4 regions of the Martelella mangrovi genome follow, and region 2 is predicted to be linked to each of the others. Evidence: predicted binding sites of a transcription regulator. Region 2 holds the regulator's gene; each other region holds the start of a gene.
The links. Region 2 encodes LexA, which represses DNA repair genes until DNA is damaged. Its sites were predicted from a motif close to TGTTCNNNNTGTGTTCNG; they were not measured.

Region 1: ABID12_RS01340 (helicase-related protein) is a predicted target of LexA. The motif match lies at 2,510-2,527, and genes of this name have one in related genera.
Region 3: dnaE (DNA polymerase III subunit alpha) is a predicted target of LexA. The motif match lies at 2,433-2,450, and genes of this name have one in related genera.
Region 4: ABID12_RS10320 (PA0069 family radical SAM protein) is a predicted target of LexA. The motif match lies at 1,684-1,701, and genes of this name have one in related genera.

What each region holds. Positions count from the first base shown of each region.
Region 1 is NZ_JBEPLY010000001.1:273,162-277,374, reverse strand. It holds gene ABID12_RS01340 (helicase-related protein) at 1-2,280, opposite strand, end outside; gene ABID12_RS01335 (DUF3309 family protein) at 3,015-3,170, shown strand; gene ABID12_RS01330 (YMGG-like glycine zipper-containing protein) at 3,205-3,390, shown strand; gene ABID12_RS01325 (zinc-dependent alcohol dehydrogenase family protein) at 3,547-4,213, opposite strand, start outside.
Region 2 is NZ_JBEPLY010000005.1:113,586-117,798, forward strand. It holds gene ABID12_RS09470 (ComEC/Rec2 family competence protein) at 1-2,360, shown strand, start outside; gene lexA (transcriptional repressor LexA) at 2,314-3,021, opposite strand; tRNA gene ABID12_RS09480 (tRNA-Lys) at 3,202-3,277, opposite strand; gene ABID12_RS09485 (hypothetical protein) at 3,335-3,511, shown strand; gene ABID12_RS09490 (cytochrome c biogenesis CcdA family protein) at 3,526-4,213, shown strand, end outside.
Region 3 is NZ_JBEPLY010000011.1:153,721-157,933, forward strand. It holds gene dnaE (DNA polymerase III subunit alpha) at 1-2,163, opposite strand, end outside; gene ABID12_RS15425 (IclR family transcriptional regulator) at 2,878-3,654, opposite strand; gene ABID12_RS15430 (mannonate dehydratase) at 3,766-4,213, shown strand, end outside.
Region 4 is NZ_JBEPLY010000006.1:28,738-32,950, forward strand. It holds gene rnhB (ribonuclease HII) at 1-290, opposite strand, end outside; gene ABID12_RS10320 (PA0069 family radical SAM protein) at 469-1,602, opposite strand; gene ABID12_RS10325 (glycosyltransferase family protein) at 1,750-2,268, shown strand; gene moaB (molybdenum cofactor biosynthesis protein B) at 2,284-2,814, opposite strand; gene ABID12_RS10335 (4-(cytidine 5'-diphospho)-2-C-methyl-D-erythritol kinase) at 2,807-3,730, opposite strand; gene ABID12_RS10340 (tetratricopeptide repeat protein) at 3,727-4,213, opposite strand, start outside.

The DNA of each region.
Region 1 (4,213 bases), on a different contig from region 2:
CCACTGGGTCAGCGGCCGGATGATATCGGCAAGCCGTTCGAGGATATCGATCCTGACGGCCCGCTTTCCAAGATAGCGGAAGCCGGCCAGCTTGTAGAAGGCGCGTTCATAGCCGGGATCGGTAACCACCGATGTGCGGCCTGCCGCAAGCACCGGAATAAGTTCGCCATAGCCGGGCTTGTCGAGACCGTCATTGGCAAGGGCCCAGAGCATGGTGATCATCTCGGCGGGTGCCGGCTTCAGCAGCGCTGGCATGAACACATGATAGGCGCCGAACCGCACGCCATAGCGACGCAGCGATGCACGCGCATCCTGATCGAGCGCCTTGACCTCGGCTGCAACATCGCGGCGGAACAGCACGCCGTAATTTTCGACGAGCTGGAAAGCCAGCCCGCGCGCCAGTCCTTCGATATCGTCGGCATTGGCGAGATCATCAAGCGGCTTCAGAACCGTCTGGATCGTATGGGCGACGAAACGCTCGATGCGGGCGACAACATGGTCGCGCGCCGTACCGGTCAGCTGTTCGTCGGCCAACAGCACAGCGCGCGGCCTCAGAATGTTGTCGGTGGCGACCAGACGCGCCACAGGATCGCCGAGCCAACGCACCGTGCCGGACGAATCCAGCACCAGATCGGAATTGCCGGAGGCATGAAGACGCGCGGCGCGCGCCTCGAATTCGAGCGCCAGCGCCTTCAGCGCGGCCGCCTCGATTGCCTTGGCATCCGGCCCTTCGGCTCCGGACACGGCTTTGAAACGAAAGCCAGCCAGTTCCCCCACATGATGTCCTTCGACAAAGACATCCCCATTCACGCTCACTTCAGCTTCAAGCATCGCATTCTCTCTCAGGCGCTTCATTAGCACGGAAGTCCTGCGGTCAACGAAGCGTTTCGTCAACCTCTCATGCAGGGCATCCGACAGCCGATCCTCTATTTTCCGTGTCTTTTCCTGCCAGTGTGTCGGATCGGCAAGCCATCCGGGCCGGTTCGACACATAGGTCCATGTTCTGATCTGGGCAATACGCGCGGAAAGCGTATCGATTTCACCATCGGTCCGGTCGGCATGACGGACCTGTTTTGCGAGGAAATCCTCGTCCACCGTGCCGTGCTCGACCAGATCGAGATAAAGCGAGGCGATCAGGTCGGCATGCTGGGCCGGCGTGATCCGCCGATAATCGGGCAGCGCACAGGCTTCCCACAGCAATTCGATCCTGTCGCGCCGATCAGCCTTTCCGGCGACGGCGTGGCTTCGGGCGAGAAATTCCAGCGCGCGCTGATCGACAGCCGGCAATGCGCGTGTCAGCCCCTGAACGCGCGGCACCTCATCGAGACTGGCCTTCAGCGCGTGCAGCGAGGTGAAATCAAGCGCCTTGGAACGCCATTGCAACACCTTGACCGGGTCGAACTGATGGGTTTCCAACCGCTCGACAAGTTCGTCGTCAAAGGGCGGCACACGGCTGGTGACGCCGAACGTGCCGTCACGCATATGGCGGCCGGCGCGACCGGCGATCTGGCCAAGCTCTCCGGCGTTGAGATTGCGGTACTGATGACCGTCGAACTTGCGGTCCTGGGCAAAGGCGACATGATCGACATCGAGGTTCAGCCCCATGCCGATCGCGTCCGTCGCCACCAGATATTCGACATCGCCGTTCTGATAGAGTTCGACCTGGGCGTTGCGGGTGCGCGGCGACAGCGCGCCGAGCACGACGGCCGCGCCGCCGCGCTGACGGCGGATCAGTTCGGCAATCGCATAGACCTCGTCTGAAGAAAAGGCGACAATGGCCGAACGGCGCGGCAGGCGGGTAATTCTCTTCTGGCCGGCATAAAACAGGCTTGAAAGCCGCGGCCGCTCCACGATCGAAACACCCGGCAGCAATTGCCTGAGGATCGGCTTCATCGTCGCCGAGCCCAAAAGCAGCGTTTCCTCACGCCCGCGCAGATGCAGGATCCGGTCGGTGAAGATGTGGCCGCGCTCCAGGTCGCCGGCAAGCTGGACCTCGTCGATGGCAACAAAGGCGACATCGGTTTCCCGCGGCATCGCCTCCACGGTGCAGACGCTGTAGCGGGCGGTTTTCGGGGCGATCTTTTCCTCACCGGTGATCAGCGCAACGCGGTTGACGCCGACGCGCTCGACAAGGCGGTTATAGACTTCACGGGCAAGAAGGCGCAGCGGCAGGCCGATAACCCCGGATGAATGCGCCACCATCCGTTCAATGGCAAAATGGGTTTTGCCGGTATTGGTCGGGCCGAGCATGGCGGTCACCCCGCGTCCGCTCAAGATCATTGCTTCTGAATTCAATGTCCCGGTCCCAAATTCCCTGGCCGGGGCCAAAATCTCCGCCCCCGTCCATTGCTTCAATCGCCGGATCGCAAACCTCCGGCGCGCGTTTCTCTATAGATGGACCGCCTGCGCCCTGCAAGCAAGAGGGGCGTGCATTTTGCCCCGAAACCCGTCCTTTCTTAATATTTGGAACAGATGCGAACGAATCACAGACGAATCGCTGACTCTGCTGTTTTCCCGGTTTGTTCACGGCTATATGTTGGGTTTTCACCGATTTAACGCCCTAGATATGGAACGTGCGATTCTTCACCAGTGCAAATCAGGACAATCGCGTTAACCTTCGTAAACAAAAGATGAACAGACGGGACATCGATGAATCCCTCAGACTGTCCGCTATTCTCTCATCCACCGGCCCCGGAAAGAATGCAGGCCCCAGGCATGCCGCCTCACAACAGGCGACCGAAAAGCGCTCGAAAAACCTGATTTACAGGCCAAAGACCAAAGCCGGAACGAATCAGCGACGAATCACAGACAGGGCGATCTTCCGGTTTTGTTCACCGCTATATTTGGTGGATTAATGACTTTTTAACCATATTTTTCAGTGCGTTGGCAAACCGAAGACCGAAGCGTCACGCGCTGCTTTTCCGTTTACTTTTCCGTCAACAGACGCGATTGCGGGAACAAAATACAACGCCGGGACGTTGAAGCTCCAACTGATTACCCAGGAGAGAGAAAAAATGCTCGGTACTATCCTGCTTATCATCATTATTCTTCTTCTGCTCGGCGCATTGCCGCGCTGGGGATATTCGCGGACATGGGGTTACGGGCCGTCAGGCGGGCTTGGCCTTGTCCTGCTCATCGTCATAATCCTGCTGCTCGCAGGTTATATCTAATCGAACATCGAACTGATCACTGGAGACAGACACAATGAAGAAAGCCGTTCTCGCCATCGCATTCATTCTTCCGCTCGCCGCCTGCACCACGCAGGAGCGCAACGCCACGGTCGGTGCCGGCCTCGGTGTTGCCACAGGGGCCGCCATCACCGGTGATGCCACAGGTGCTGTCGCAGGTGGTCTGGTCGGCGGCGGCATTGGCGCGGCGACCGCCAGATAACCGACAACGAAAGCGGCGCGCGCCAAAGGCTGTCGCGTCAAGATCGGCGCGACACATCGCCAGCCGGTCCAGGCGCTGCCGACAGGCAGCGCCTCAACATGTTCTCGGGACTGTTTCCCGGTAGCCCGGTGCCTAAAAACACCCGCAGGGCAACACTCAGGCGCTGATGATCACCTTCAGCGCCTTTTCGCGTGCGGCATTGCCGAAAACCTCATAGGCGCTCAGGATGTCGTTCAGTTCGAACCGGTGGGTGATCAGTTTCGACGGATCAATCTTGCCGGACTGAACGGTCTTCATCAGCATCGGCGTGGTGTTGGTATTCACCAGCCCCATGGAGATGTTGATGTTCTGTATCCAGAGGTTTTCGAGGTGCAGTTCCACCGGCGCGCCGTGAACGCCGACATTGGCGACATGGCCACCGGCGGCGACCACCTGCTGGCAGACATCGAACGTCGCCGGCACGCCAACCGCCTCGATGGCGACATCGACGCCGACACCGCCGGTCATTTCGCGGATTTTCGCCACCGCATCCTCCTCGCCGACGCGGATCGTATCGGTCGCGCCGAACTGGCGGGACACACCCAGCCGGTTTTCATCCATATCGACCATGATGATCCGGCCCGGCGAATAGAACTGCGCCGTCAAAAGCGCGGCAATGCCGATTGGCCCGGCACCGACGATGGCAATCGCATCGCCCGGTTTGACGGCGCCGGCCAGAACGCCGATTTCGAAACCGGTCGGCAGGATATCCGACAGCATCACCAGCGCTTCCTCATCCGCGTCTTCGGGGATCGGGTAGAGCGAATTGTCACCGTGGGGAATG
Region 2 (4,213 bases):
ATGGACGCAGCTTTCTGTTTGCGCCGTTTGTGATGGCTCTGGGGTCCGCGTGGTGGTTTTTCCGGCCTGCAGCGCCGTTTTCGTGGGGGCTGTGGCTCTATTGGGCGATCGCCGTTGGTGCCGCCGTTTCGTTGCGCAATGCCGGTCCGGTGAACCGGCTGGGCGCCGGTCTGGTTGCGCTCTTTCTCAGCGGCGCGTTTCTGGCGCAGCTTGAGACGGGCCGGCTTGCTACGGTGATGCTCGACTCACCGGTGACGACCCATGTTACCGGCGTGGTCGATGCCCGCGAGCCGACCGAAAACGGCTGGCGTTATGTGGTGCGCGTCATCGCCACCGACGATCCGGTGATCCACCGTCCACCTGAGCGTGTCACCCTTGTTGCCCGCGGCAAATCGCCGCCGGTCGACATCGGCGGTGCATTCACCGGCCTTGCCCGGCTTTCACCGCCTTCCGGACCGGCTCTGCCGGGCCTCGTCGATTTCGGTTTTCTTTCCTATTTCGACGGGATCGGCGCAGTGGGGTTCTTCTATGGCGCGCCAGACGCGGTTCCGGGTGATCTTCATACGCGGGAGACAAGCCGCCCTCAGTCCATTGGCCTGTTCATGCGCCACAGGGTCGAAAGCCTGCGCGATACGATTGCCGGGCGCATTCGCGCTGTCCTGCCAGACGAATCGGGGGCTTTCGCCAATGCGATCATCACCGGGCAGCGTCGCGCCATGAATGATGACACGCTGGACGCGCTGCGCAATGCCGGCCTTGCCCATGTCATCGCCATTTCGGGGCTGCACATGGCGCTCGCCGCCGGTATCTTCTTTTCAAGCCTGCGTCTTTTTCTGTCTTTTTCGCCAAAGGCGGCAGAGGCGATCGCCACCAAGAAGCTTGCCGCTATGGCCGCGATCGGGGCTGCCGGGTTCTATCTTGCGATTTCGGGCATGCAGGTCTCGGCGCAGCGCGCTTTCATCATGTTGGCGATCATGCTGCTTGCCGCCGTTGCCGACCGTCCGGCCATCAGTATGCGCAATGTCGCTCTTGCGGGGTTTGTCATCCTCGCGGTTTCGCCGTCGGAAGCTGTCGGCCCCGGCATGCAGATGTCGTTTGCCGCAACACTGGCGCTGATTGCGGGCTACAGCTTCTGGCAGCGTCGCGAATATGCTCGCCCGGCGTCGATGCCGGCCGGCACAGTGATCCGCATCGTCATGCTGGGTGCTTTCGGTATTGTGTTGACCGCACTGATCGGTGGGCTTTCGACAGCGCCGATTGCCATGGCGCATTTTCAGCGGATTGCCGGCTACGGTCTGCTCGGCAATCTGCTCGCCATGCCGATTGTCACCTTTCTGGTCATGCCCTCCGGCCTGCTGGCCATGCTGGCAATGCCGCTTAACCTGCACGGCCCCTTTCTTCTGGCCATGGGCTGGGGGCTCGACCGGGTGATTGCCATTGCGGAATGGGTCGATGGTCTTGGTGGCGCGCTCGATACCAGTGCGATGCCCCGCGGATTTCTGCTGCTTTTCCTTGTCGGGTTCATGCTGCTGGTTCTGCTGCGCACCCGTCTCAGGCTTGTCGGACTGGTGCCGATGGCAATTGCCTTTGCCTTGCCCGCCTTTTCTCAAGGCGACCGGTCGCCGCTTCTGCTTGTCTCCGAAGACGGTGCATTGGTTGCGATCGTCACCGGTGATACAGCCGCGCTCAGCAAGCGCCGTCCGCCTTCCTTCATCTTCGATCAGTGGCAGAGCGCACTTGCCATCAGCGCCACACGGCCGCCGAGCGAAACCGAAAGCAACGCTGCGATACTGAAAGACGCGGACCGGTTCGACCGCCTGGATGCTGGACAAATCACCAATGCAAGCACCGCCCTTGCCGAGGATATAAAGGCCGCGCGGACGCAATCCGGTATGTTCATCTGTGAAAAGAGCGAATGGTGTGTGGCATCGCTTCCCGGCAGCGGCCTGACCGTCGCACAAATATTCCGGCCCGCGCTCGTAGGCCCTGCCTGCGATCACGCAGACATCATTGTCAGCGTTTACCGGCCCGGTTTTCAGGCGTGCCGTTCGCCTGGTTTTCTCATCACACCAGCACTGCGCCGCCAAACCGGCACCTTGCAGTTTACTGTCCAAGATACCGATGGTTCAAAATCAAGAAATGGTAACACCACGTCCTCAGAGCCTAACCCGACCGGCTCCTGTGTGAGAACCCACGTTTCCGTCACGCCCGCCATTACGGCAGTAAAACGTCAATGGAACCAACACCGCCTCTATAACTGGCGTTCCGATTCGTATGCCGATCCTGTCAGCCTGCCGAAAACCCTCGATTTCTTCAGTGGTAGCGGCGGATCAGGCCGACAAGCTTGCCCTGAACCTTGACCTGATCGGCAGCAAATATCCGGGTTTCATAGGCCGGATTGGCGGCTTCCAGCGCAATCGACGCGCCCTTGCGGCGGAAGCGCTTCAGTGTCGCTTCCTCGTCATTCACCAGCGCCACGACAATATCGCCCGGGGCGGCCGTGTTGATATTGCGGATGACCACCGTGTCACCGTCGAATATCCCGGCTTCGATCATCGAATCGCCCTTAACTTCCAGCGCATAATGTTCGCCGGTTCCCAGCATCTCGGCCGGAACCGCAATTGCGTGGGTGTTTTCCTGTATGGCCGAGATCGGAACACCGGCTGCAATCCGCCCCATGACGGGGATATCGGTCGAGCCGCTGTCATTTCCGGCAGCCGGTGTTTTGCTTTCGGCAGGCGTCTTGCCGAGGCTGCCTTCAATCACGCTCGGTGAGAAACCGCGGCGCGGCGGCTGAGAGCCAAGGCTTTCCGGCATGCGCAGAATTTCAAGCGCGCGCGCCCTGTTGGGAAGCCGGCGAATGAAGCCGCGTTCCTCCAGCGCCGTGATCAATCGGTGAATGCCCGATTTGGACGCCAGATCCAGGGCTTCCTTCATTTCATCGAAAGACGGGGGAATGCCTGTCTCCTTCATCCGTTCATGGATGAAATACAGCAGTTCCTGTTGTTTACGAGTCAGCATTTGCAGCCCCTTGCCTTCGAAACAAATACAGAACGTTTATATCTGTTCTATCTGTGTTCCGCAAGCTGGAAATAGCAGAGCGGCCTCGATTGCGGTCAATGGAGGCATGAAGGCGGGCGGAAAGGGGTGAGTTAGAAAGTGTTGTTTCAATTTCGAAAGGAGAAAATTCTCGGCAAACAATGGTGAGCGCGCAGGGGTTCGAACCCTGGACCTACTGATTAAAAGTCAGTTGCTCTACCAGCTGAGCTACGCGCTCCCGAGCCCGGCGCCTGTTGAAGGGCCAGCGGAAAGTGGGCGGAACATAGAAAGGGTCTTGCAGAAGGTCAACCCGGAAATTCGGCTCCAAGGCGACAATTTGATGTCGGGGGCGATGCGCGGAAAGGTGATTGGAATTCAACGCCGCTGTGGTTTAAGGAACCGGCAGTTTACGGTCCGCCTTTCAGGCGGTTATCTGCTGGTGCCGGACGCGCTTTCGCCAACGGCCGAGTGACAAGAGGATTTCAGGTGTCGATCGGTGATATTTCCCTGTTGACGGCGCTTCTTGCCGGTGCGCTTTCGTTTCTCTCACCCTGCGTTTTGCCGCTGGTGCCGCCTTATCTTTGCTACATGGCGGGCATTTCGATCGATCAGTTCAGGGGAGACACCTCCGTCCGCCCGGCGCGTGTATTGTTGCCGGCGCTGTTCTTTACGCTCGGCTTTGCGACGATTTTCGTGGCGCTCGGGGCAGGGGCCTCGTCCATCGGTCAGTTGTTGCGTCAATATATCGATATTCTGGCCAAGGTCGGCGGTGTGATCATCATCATCATGGGGCTGAACTTCCTTGGTGTGCTGAAAATCCCCTTCCTGTCGCGTGAGGCGCGGTTTCATGGCGGCGGCAAGCCGGCGAGCATGTCCGGCGCCTATGTCATGGGGCTGGCCTTTGCTTTCGGCTGGACGCCCTGCATCGGACCGGTTCTGGGGGCCATTCTCGCTGTCGCGGCCACGCGCGATACGGTTTCCAACGGCGCGGTGCTGCTGGCGATCTATTCGCTTGGCCTTGCCGTGCCGTTCTGGATTGCCGCGCTTTTTTCCGGCGCCTTCATGCGCTTCCTGTCGCGGTTCCGCAAACATCTGGGCACGATTGAAAAAATCATGGGCGTGCTGCTGATTCTCACCGGCCTTGCCTTTCTTTTCGGCTTTATTGCCGATATGG
Region 3 (4,213 bases), on a different contig from region 2:
TTCACCGAGCGAATAGCCGGAAAGCACCTGCGCCACCTGCATCACCTGTTCCTGATAGATGATGACGCCCTGGGTTTCCGCCAGCAGGTGGTCGATCATCGGATGAACCGACTCGATCTCCTCCTCGCCATGCTTGCGGGCGTTGTAGACCGGGATATTTTCCATCGGACCCGGACGATAGAGCGCCACAAGCGCGATCAGATCTTCGATGCGGTCGGGCTTCATACCGATCAGCGCCTTGCGCATGCCCGCACTTTCCACCTGAAAGACGCCGACCGTTTCACCGCGCGCCATCATCTCGTAGGATTCATGGTCATCCAGCGGCACCAGTGACAGGTCCACCTTGATGCCGCGCCGGGCAATGAAATCGACCGCCGTCTTCAACACCGTCAGCGTTTTCAGACCCAGAAAGTCGAACTTGACCAGACCGGCCTGTTCCACCCACTTCATATTGAACTGGGTGACCGGCATGTCCGATCGCGGATCGCGATACATCGGCACCAGCTGCGAAAGCGGCCGGTCACCGATCACGATGCCGGCGGCATGCGTCGAGGCGTGCCGGTACAGCCCTTCGATCTTCTGGGCGATCGCCAGAAGACGGCCGACAATCGGTTCTTCCTCTGCGGCCTCCTGAAATTTCGGCTCGTCCTCGATGGCTTTGGCAAGCGTCACCGGGTTGGCAGGATTGTTGGGCACCAGCTTGCTGATCCGGTCCACCTGCCCGTAAGGCATCTCCAGCACACGGCCCACATCGCGCAGCGCCGCACGCGCCTGCAGCGAACCGAAGGTGATGATCTGCGCCACCTGCGCCCGTCCGTACTTCCGCTGAACGTAACGGATCACCTCTTCGCGCCGGTCCTGACAGAAGTCGATATCGAAGTCCGGCATCGAAACGCGTTCGGGGTTCAGAAAGCGTTCGAATAGCAGCGAAAACCGCAAGGGGTCAACGTCGGTAATGGTCAGCGCATAAGCCACAAGCGAGCCCGCACCCGAGCCACGACCCGGACCGACAGGAATATCCTGCTCCTTGGCCCATTTGATGAAGTCCGAAACGATCAGGAAGTATCCCGGAAACTTCATGCTCTCGATAATGCCGAGCTCATATTCAAGCCGCTCTTCATAATCCTCGCGGGTGTGCCCATCGCTCAGACCAACGTGGTCGAGCCGCGCTTCAAGCCCTTCAACCGCCTGACGGCGCAGTTCGAGCGCCTCGGCCCGTTCCGCCTCTTCCGGGTCATCGGAGGCGCCGGTGAAGCGTGGCAATATCGGATCGCGCGTGTGCAGGATGAAGCTGCAGCGCCGTGCAATCTCGATGGTGTTGTCGAGCGCTTCAGGCAGATCGGCAAACAGCTCTGCCATCTCCTCCTGTGTCTTCATATAATGGTCCGGCGTCAGCCTGAAGCGCCGGTCGTCGGAGACGATGGCATTGTGGGCGACGGCCATGAGCGCATCATGCGCCTCAAAATCCTCGCGCGCGGGAAAGAAAGGTTCATTAGTCGCCACCAACGGCAGCTCGAGCTCATAGGCCAGATTGATCACATGGCGTTCGCGCTGGACATCGAACGCCCCCTGACGCTGAAGCTCGACATAAAGGCGGTCACCAAACAGCGTCTTCAACGCTGAAAGACGGTCTCGGGCCTTGGCCTCGAAGCCTGCGGTCAGCGCCTGATCGATCGGACCGCCCGACCCGCCACTCAACACGATCAGCCCATCGGTTCTGGATTCAAGCCATGACTTGCGGATATAGACGCTCTCATGCGCCTCACCGCCGAGATAGGCCTCACTGACAAGGTGCATGAGATTGGCGTAGCCCGCCGGACTGGCCACCAGAAACACAAGCGACGGCAGCTTGACCGGCAGATGCGAACCGCCGCGCCGTTCCCCATCGCCATCGTCTTCCATATCGATCGACACCTGGCACCCGATAATCGGCTGCAGCCCGTCGTCGATTGCCTTCTGCGAAAATTCAAGCGCGCCGAAAAGATTGTTGGTGTCGGTAACCGCAACAGCCGGCTGGCGGTCTTCCACGGCAAGCTTCAACACCTTCTTGAGCGGCAGCGCACCTTCAAGCAGCGAATAAGCCGAATGGATGCGCAGATGCACGAACCTGACCGGCGCTTCGCCCGACTCGTTTTGCTCATTCTTCGCGCTATCGCCCGCCATTGCCAGCTCCATCATGCTCTGTCTTCGAATGTGATTTTCGCAGGCCCGCACGACCGGCGCAACGCAAACAACACATATGCACAGAAAGCTTGTCCGGCCACCACAGAGCGGGAAGCGTCGCCGGCCACGCCGGCAGACAATAATGGCCTGTTACAGCGAGCTTATGATCAGAGCCATACTCGTCAGGAACAGGGTGATCGAGAAAAATGCAGCCACATCACGCAGAAGTTCGGTCATTTTCGCCTCCGTTTCACTTTATGTTTTTATTATGTTCCTTATTTGTTCTTTTTACAAGCGCCATGAGACACTTTTAATGCGCTCATCGCCTCACAGGCTTGCGATGCAAACGCCGAAAGATACCTGCAAAAGCGCATAACAAGTTGTAATTTATGATTCTTATCCTACACGTGTCGTGGAGGTCGTGCAGTCCCCGAAGACGGCAAAAAGAATCGCCTCAGCTCTTCCCGGGCGGAGAAACGGGGCCGGAGAGACCGCACACGATAGCCGCAAGCCGAAAAGGATCGCGAAATACAGCGTTCCATGCCGGCGCCTGATGCCGATGCTCCTTCAGCACCTGCAGCATGCCTCACACCGGCATGGACGGTGCAGGCTGCATACGCCTCCGTGCATCCAGGATCGTCTGGCTTTCAATGCCGGGCAGCGCGTTAACGACAGTCGAAACACCGTCGCGATGAAACGCGGCGTGCCGGACACCTAGCCGGCGTAGTGCGCGATGAGGCGGCTCAGCTTATCGGCACCGCTAATGGTTTCTGCGCGCAGCCGGTCGCGCAGCGCCTCGTCGGCGGTGGTGAGGAAGGGAACCGAAAGCGCGGCAATCACGGCACCGGTATGATCGCGGATCGGGGCGGCGAAAGCACTGACGCTGAGGCTATATTCGCCCCTGTCTTCGGCCCATCCCTGCGCGCGCACCTCCGCCAGTTCTTTGCGCAACTGGTTCCGGTCGGTGATCGTCCGCTCCGTCAGCGCCACGGGGTTCTTGCGCAACAGCCGCTCGCGCTCGTCATCCGGCAGATAGGCCATCAGCACCTTGCTGGCACCACCGGCATGAACCGGCAGATATTCTCCGATTTCGTAATTCAGGGCGTGCGGGCGTTTTGCCGTTGCCCCTGCAACCACCATGATCGCGCCGTTTTCATAAACGGAAATCTTGCAGGACTGGCCGATATTTGCCGCCAGCGCCTCAAGGTCCGACTGAAGATACCGCGCCAGCGAGAAAAAATGCGAGGTCGGCGTGACCCGCGCGGCAAGTTCCAGAAAACGGTTTCCGAACACATAGGTTCCCGGCGCGGTTTCCCGCAACAGCCGCGAATCCGCGAGGGAATTGAGGATCCGGTAGACCGTCGATCTGGCAAGCCCGGTTTGCTGGACAAGATCCGACTGACTGAGGCCGGACGGTGCCCGCTCCAGCGCATTCAGGATCATCACCATCCGCTCGATCGTCGGGTTTCCATTCGTGCTTGTGCCGCTCATTTGCTTGACGCCCTCATTTTTCGAGCCTATTGTTCTAATAAGAACTTTATAAGTTCATATATGAACTTTTCTTGTTTGTCCATAGATTGATCGCGCCGGGAGGAATCAAAAGTGAAAATTGCAATGTGTCTTGAGCCCGCAATGTCGCCCAAGTGGCATTATGGCCGCGAGATGTGCGTCGAGGATGCCGTGGCCCTGCGCGACCAGACACCGGACGTGCCGATCTGGGACCTGCAGACGCTGGCCCGGTCGATGAAGGCTTTCGAGGATTTTGGCTACAAGGTGCGCGTGCTCGAAGGCTGGGTGCCGATGGAGAATTTCAAGCTCGGCAAGCCCGAAGGCGAGCAGGAAATGCAGCAGATGCTGGCGACCATTGAAAACATGGGCGCGCTCGGCATCGAAACGCTCTGCTACAGCTGGATGGTGATCCACGGCTGGATGCGCACCTCGGTGACCGAGCGCCTTCCCGGCGGCGCGCTGACCACGAGCTACGATCACTCGATCATCGAAAAGGACCCGCGCTCCCACCAGGGCATCATCGTCAGCGAGGATCAGCTCT
Region 4 (4,213 bases), on a different contig from region 2:
CCGCTGGAGGCGACGGAGACGATGGCATCCGCCATGATCAGCTCGAACAGTTTCTCGCGCTTTCTGGCGGAAAGCTTCTTGGAATCATTAAGGCCTTCGGGAATGCGATCGGGGTCGAGGATTACTGCGGCGGCGACCACGGGGCCGGCCAGAGGGCCGCGCCCGGCCTCGTCGCAACCGGCAACCGGCCAGAGGGCTTTCCACTTGGCGGTCTGTTCCATCGAAAAATCGGGACCATCCGGCAGCAGATTGAAAAGGGCAGGAGAATCGGCAGGTGTGTTCAATGACATAACGTCATTTGACACCACCCGCCGATCTCCCGCAAGTCTCCTTCCGGTCTGACCCCGAAGGGTGACCGGGTGCGGCGGCAAAGGAGACTTCTTCGGCCCCGGCCCAGGGAACGGCCGGCCGGAAACACAACAGCACTGCATCCCCGCCGAAGGTTGCAGGCAGGACTGGTCCAGCGCATCAGAACAGGTTGAGCTGGGTGCCCGCGCCATCCGGCGGCACGAACAGATCCTCGCGCAGTGCGCCGCCCCGCCGTGCAAGGCCGAGCCGCTTGACGGCAAGTTCGAAACGCCGCGCGATCTGCCAGGCATAGGGGCCGCTGCCTTTCATGCGCTTGCCGAACTCGGCGTCGTAATCCTTGCCGCCGCGCATCGACCGGATGAGGCTCATCACATGACGGTAGCGTTCGGGGTGGTGTTCCAGAAGCCAGTCCTTGAACAGCGGCGCCACTTCCAGCGGCAGGCGCAGCAGAATATAGCTTGCTTCGCGCGCGCCGGCGGCCTTGCCGCTGTCGAGAATGCGTTCGATCTCGTGATCGGTCAGCGCCGGCACCACGGGCGCGACGGAGATGCCGACGGGAATGCCGTGTTCGCTCAGCGTGCGGATGGTTTCAAGCCGGCGCGGCGGCGTGGCGGCGCGTGGTTCCATTGCACGCGCAAGCTTGCGGTCGAGCGTGGTCACGGAAACCATCACCTTGACGAGATGTTTCTCCGCCATTGCCGACAGGATATCGAGGTCGCGCAGCACGAGCGCGGATTTCGTGGTGATCGAAACCGGATGATTGGCCTCGGCCAGCACTTCCAGCGTCTGCCGCATGATCCGCCAGGTCTTTTCGACCGGCTGATATGGATCGGTATTGGTGCCGATGGCGATTGTCCTGGCCTTGTAGCCGGGCTTTGCCAGTTCACGGGCAAGCTGGCGCGGCGCATCCGGCTTGGCAAACAGCTTCGTCTCGAAATCGAGCCCGGCAGAAAGCCCCATGAAACCGTGGGTCGGGCGGGCAAAACAATAGATGCAGCCGTGTTCGCAGCCGCGATAGGGGTTGATCGAACGCTCGAACGGCACGTCGGGCGAGGTATTGCGGGTGATGATGGTCTTGACCTTTTCCACCTGGACTTCGGTGGCAAGCGTCGGCAGTTCATCATCGATATCCCAGCCGTCATCGAAATGCTCGCGCGTGACCGGTTCGAAACGGCCATCGGGATTGGCGGTTGCAGCCCGGCCGCGCCGCCGGTCACGCACCACCGGCTCGAAGTGGCGTTCGGGCGGCGGCGCGCTGGCAAAATCGATAATGAAGGCATCATCCATGATCAGACCTCATCGGCTCATTGCGGTGTCCGGCCCCGAAATGCGGGGTCCAACGGCAACACTTCATCATGAATTTATCGCACCGAGTAGAACAAAGCAAGAACATTGATGTTCTCCTTTGCAACAGGCCCGTTCCTTTGCCATAAGGAGGTCATGCTCAGCGTCGTTATCGAAACTACAAATCACGAGGCGGAACTCGCCCATACGCTGTCGACGCTGGTTGTCGGCGCGGTCGAGGGGCTTGTCAGCGATGTCATTGTGCTCGACCACGGCTCCGACGACGGCACGGAGCGGGTGGCGGATGCCGCCGGATGCCACCATCTGCGCTCCTGGGATCTTGCCGAGGTGATGCGTCAGGCGCGCGGTGACTGGATCCTCGTACTGGAACCCGGCGCACGGCCGCTTTCGGGTTGGGTCGAAGCGATCTTCGAACATATGGCGCTGGAAACGCGGCCGGCGCGGTTTTCGCGCTCGCGCCGGCATCGCCGGCCGCTCCGCCAGGTTCTGTTTCAGCGGCGCTGCCCGCTTGAAGTGGGCGTTCTCATGCCGCGCCAGCTGGCTGTCGAAAAGGCCCAGGCGTGCGGCAAGTCCCCTCTGGCGCTTGCCCGCAGGCAGATGACGCGCAAACTGTCCTGCGAGATCATTCCGGCCTGGGCTTCGGTCAGGGTCTGAAACGGTCCTTCGGCGTCAGCCGCGTTTGAGGTGCTCGTTGAGTCGCGGCATGATTTCCACGAAATTGCAGGGTTGCTGGCGGTAGTCGAACTGTTTTTCCAGAATACCGTCCCATGCATCGCGGCAGGCGCCCGGCGAACCGGGCAGCACGAAGACGAAGGTCTGGTTGCTGAGCCCCGCCGTTGCCCGCGATTGCACCGTTGATGTGCCGATCTTTTCGAATGAAATGCGGTGGAAGATGGCGGAAAATCCGTCCATGCGCTTGTCGAACAGCGGTTCGATGGCTTCCGGCGTGACATCGCGTCCGGTAAAGCCCGTGCCGCCGGTGGTCAGCACCACATCGACGGCCGGATCAAGGCACCAGCCTCGCACGACGCTTTCGATTTCGGCGCGGTCGTCACCGACGATCCGGCGGTCCGCGCATGCGTGGCCGGCGGTCTCGATGCGTTGCACAAGCGTGTCGCCGGAGCGGTCATCGGCAAGCGTGCGGCTGTCGGAAACGGTCAGCACGGCAAAGCGGATGGGAATGAAGGGGCGTTCAACCATGGTGTTCTTCTCCTGCGGCAACGGTGGCGGTTGCGGTCACGAACCAGTCGGGCCGGGCATGGGAAAGCCGGTCAGCCGCAGCATGCGCGCTTTCGCGATCGCTAAACAGTCCGAAACATGTCGCGCCCGAACCCGACATGCGCGAGAGGGACGCGCCTGATGACGACAGCGCGTCCAGCACCGCATCAATGACCGGCGCAATCCGGTTTGCGGGCCGTTGCAGGTCGTTGCGGCTTTGCCGTACGAGGGCGATCCAGTCTCGCCGCTGGTCTTCGGGCTGATCGCCAAGGTCCATTGGCGGATTGTGGCGGTTTTCAAGCGCCCTGAAAACTGCCGGGGTCGCAATCGGCTGAAGCGGATTTGCAAGTACGAGATCAAGGCGGGGGAAACCCGTCGCCGGCCGGATGGTATCGCCGATGCCCCGGGCAATCAGCGGATGCGAGGCAAGGCACATCGGCACATCGGCCCCCAGCGAGAGAGCGATCGTGTGTATGCTTTTCTCATCAAGGCCGGGCTGCCAGAGGCGGACAAGCCCGCGCAGCGCCGCAGCGGCATCGGCCGAACCGCCGCCGATGCCGGAGGCGGCCGGCAGGTTCTTCTCAAGATGGATATGAACCGGCGCGCAGGGGCTGCCCGTTTGGGCCGCCGCCGCGCGCAGCCGGTTGCGCGCTTTCAGCACCAGATTGCCGGTTTCCGGATCATCATGATACGGCAGATCGTCGGCAAAACGCCCCGAAAGCGTGAACATGTCGCGGTCGCTTGGCGTGAAGGTCAGCCGGTCGCCGATATCGGCAAAAGTCACCAGCGAATCAAGCAGGTGATAGCCGTCGCCGCGTTGCCCGGTCACGTGAAGCGCAAGATTGATCTTCGCCGCCGCGAATTCCGCGACCGCATCGCCGGCAGGCGCTGTGGTCACGGTGTCTTGACGGTATCGCCGTCTCCCTCGGGCGACTTGGCCAGCGGATTGGCGGCATTTTCATCGTTGGCGACAAGGCCGTGGGCGATCTTTTCCCTGATTGCGGGAACGAGATCCTCCTCCGGTTCACTCGCAAGCGCCTTGTTCCACTGATAGATCGCTTCGAGCTTGCGCCCCATCTGCCAGTAGGCATCGCCCAGATGGTCGTTGATCGTGGGGTCGCCGGTATCCAGCGAAACGGCCCGCTCCAGCTCGCGCATGGCGTCTTCGTAGCGACCGAGCCTGTAATAGGCCCAGCCGAGCGAATCGACGATATAGCCATCATCGGGGCGCTGATCGACGGCCTGATTGATCAGGTCCAGGCCCTTTTCGAGGTTCATGCCCTGATCGATCCAGGAATAGCCGAGATAGTTCAGAACCTGCGGCTGGTTGGGGTAAAGCTCAAGCGCGCGCAGGAAATTCGGTTCGGCCTTGTCCCATTCC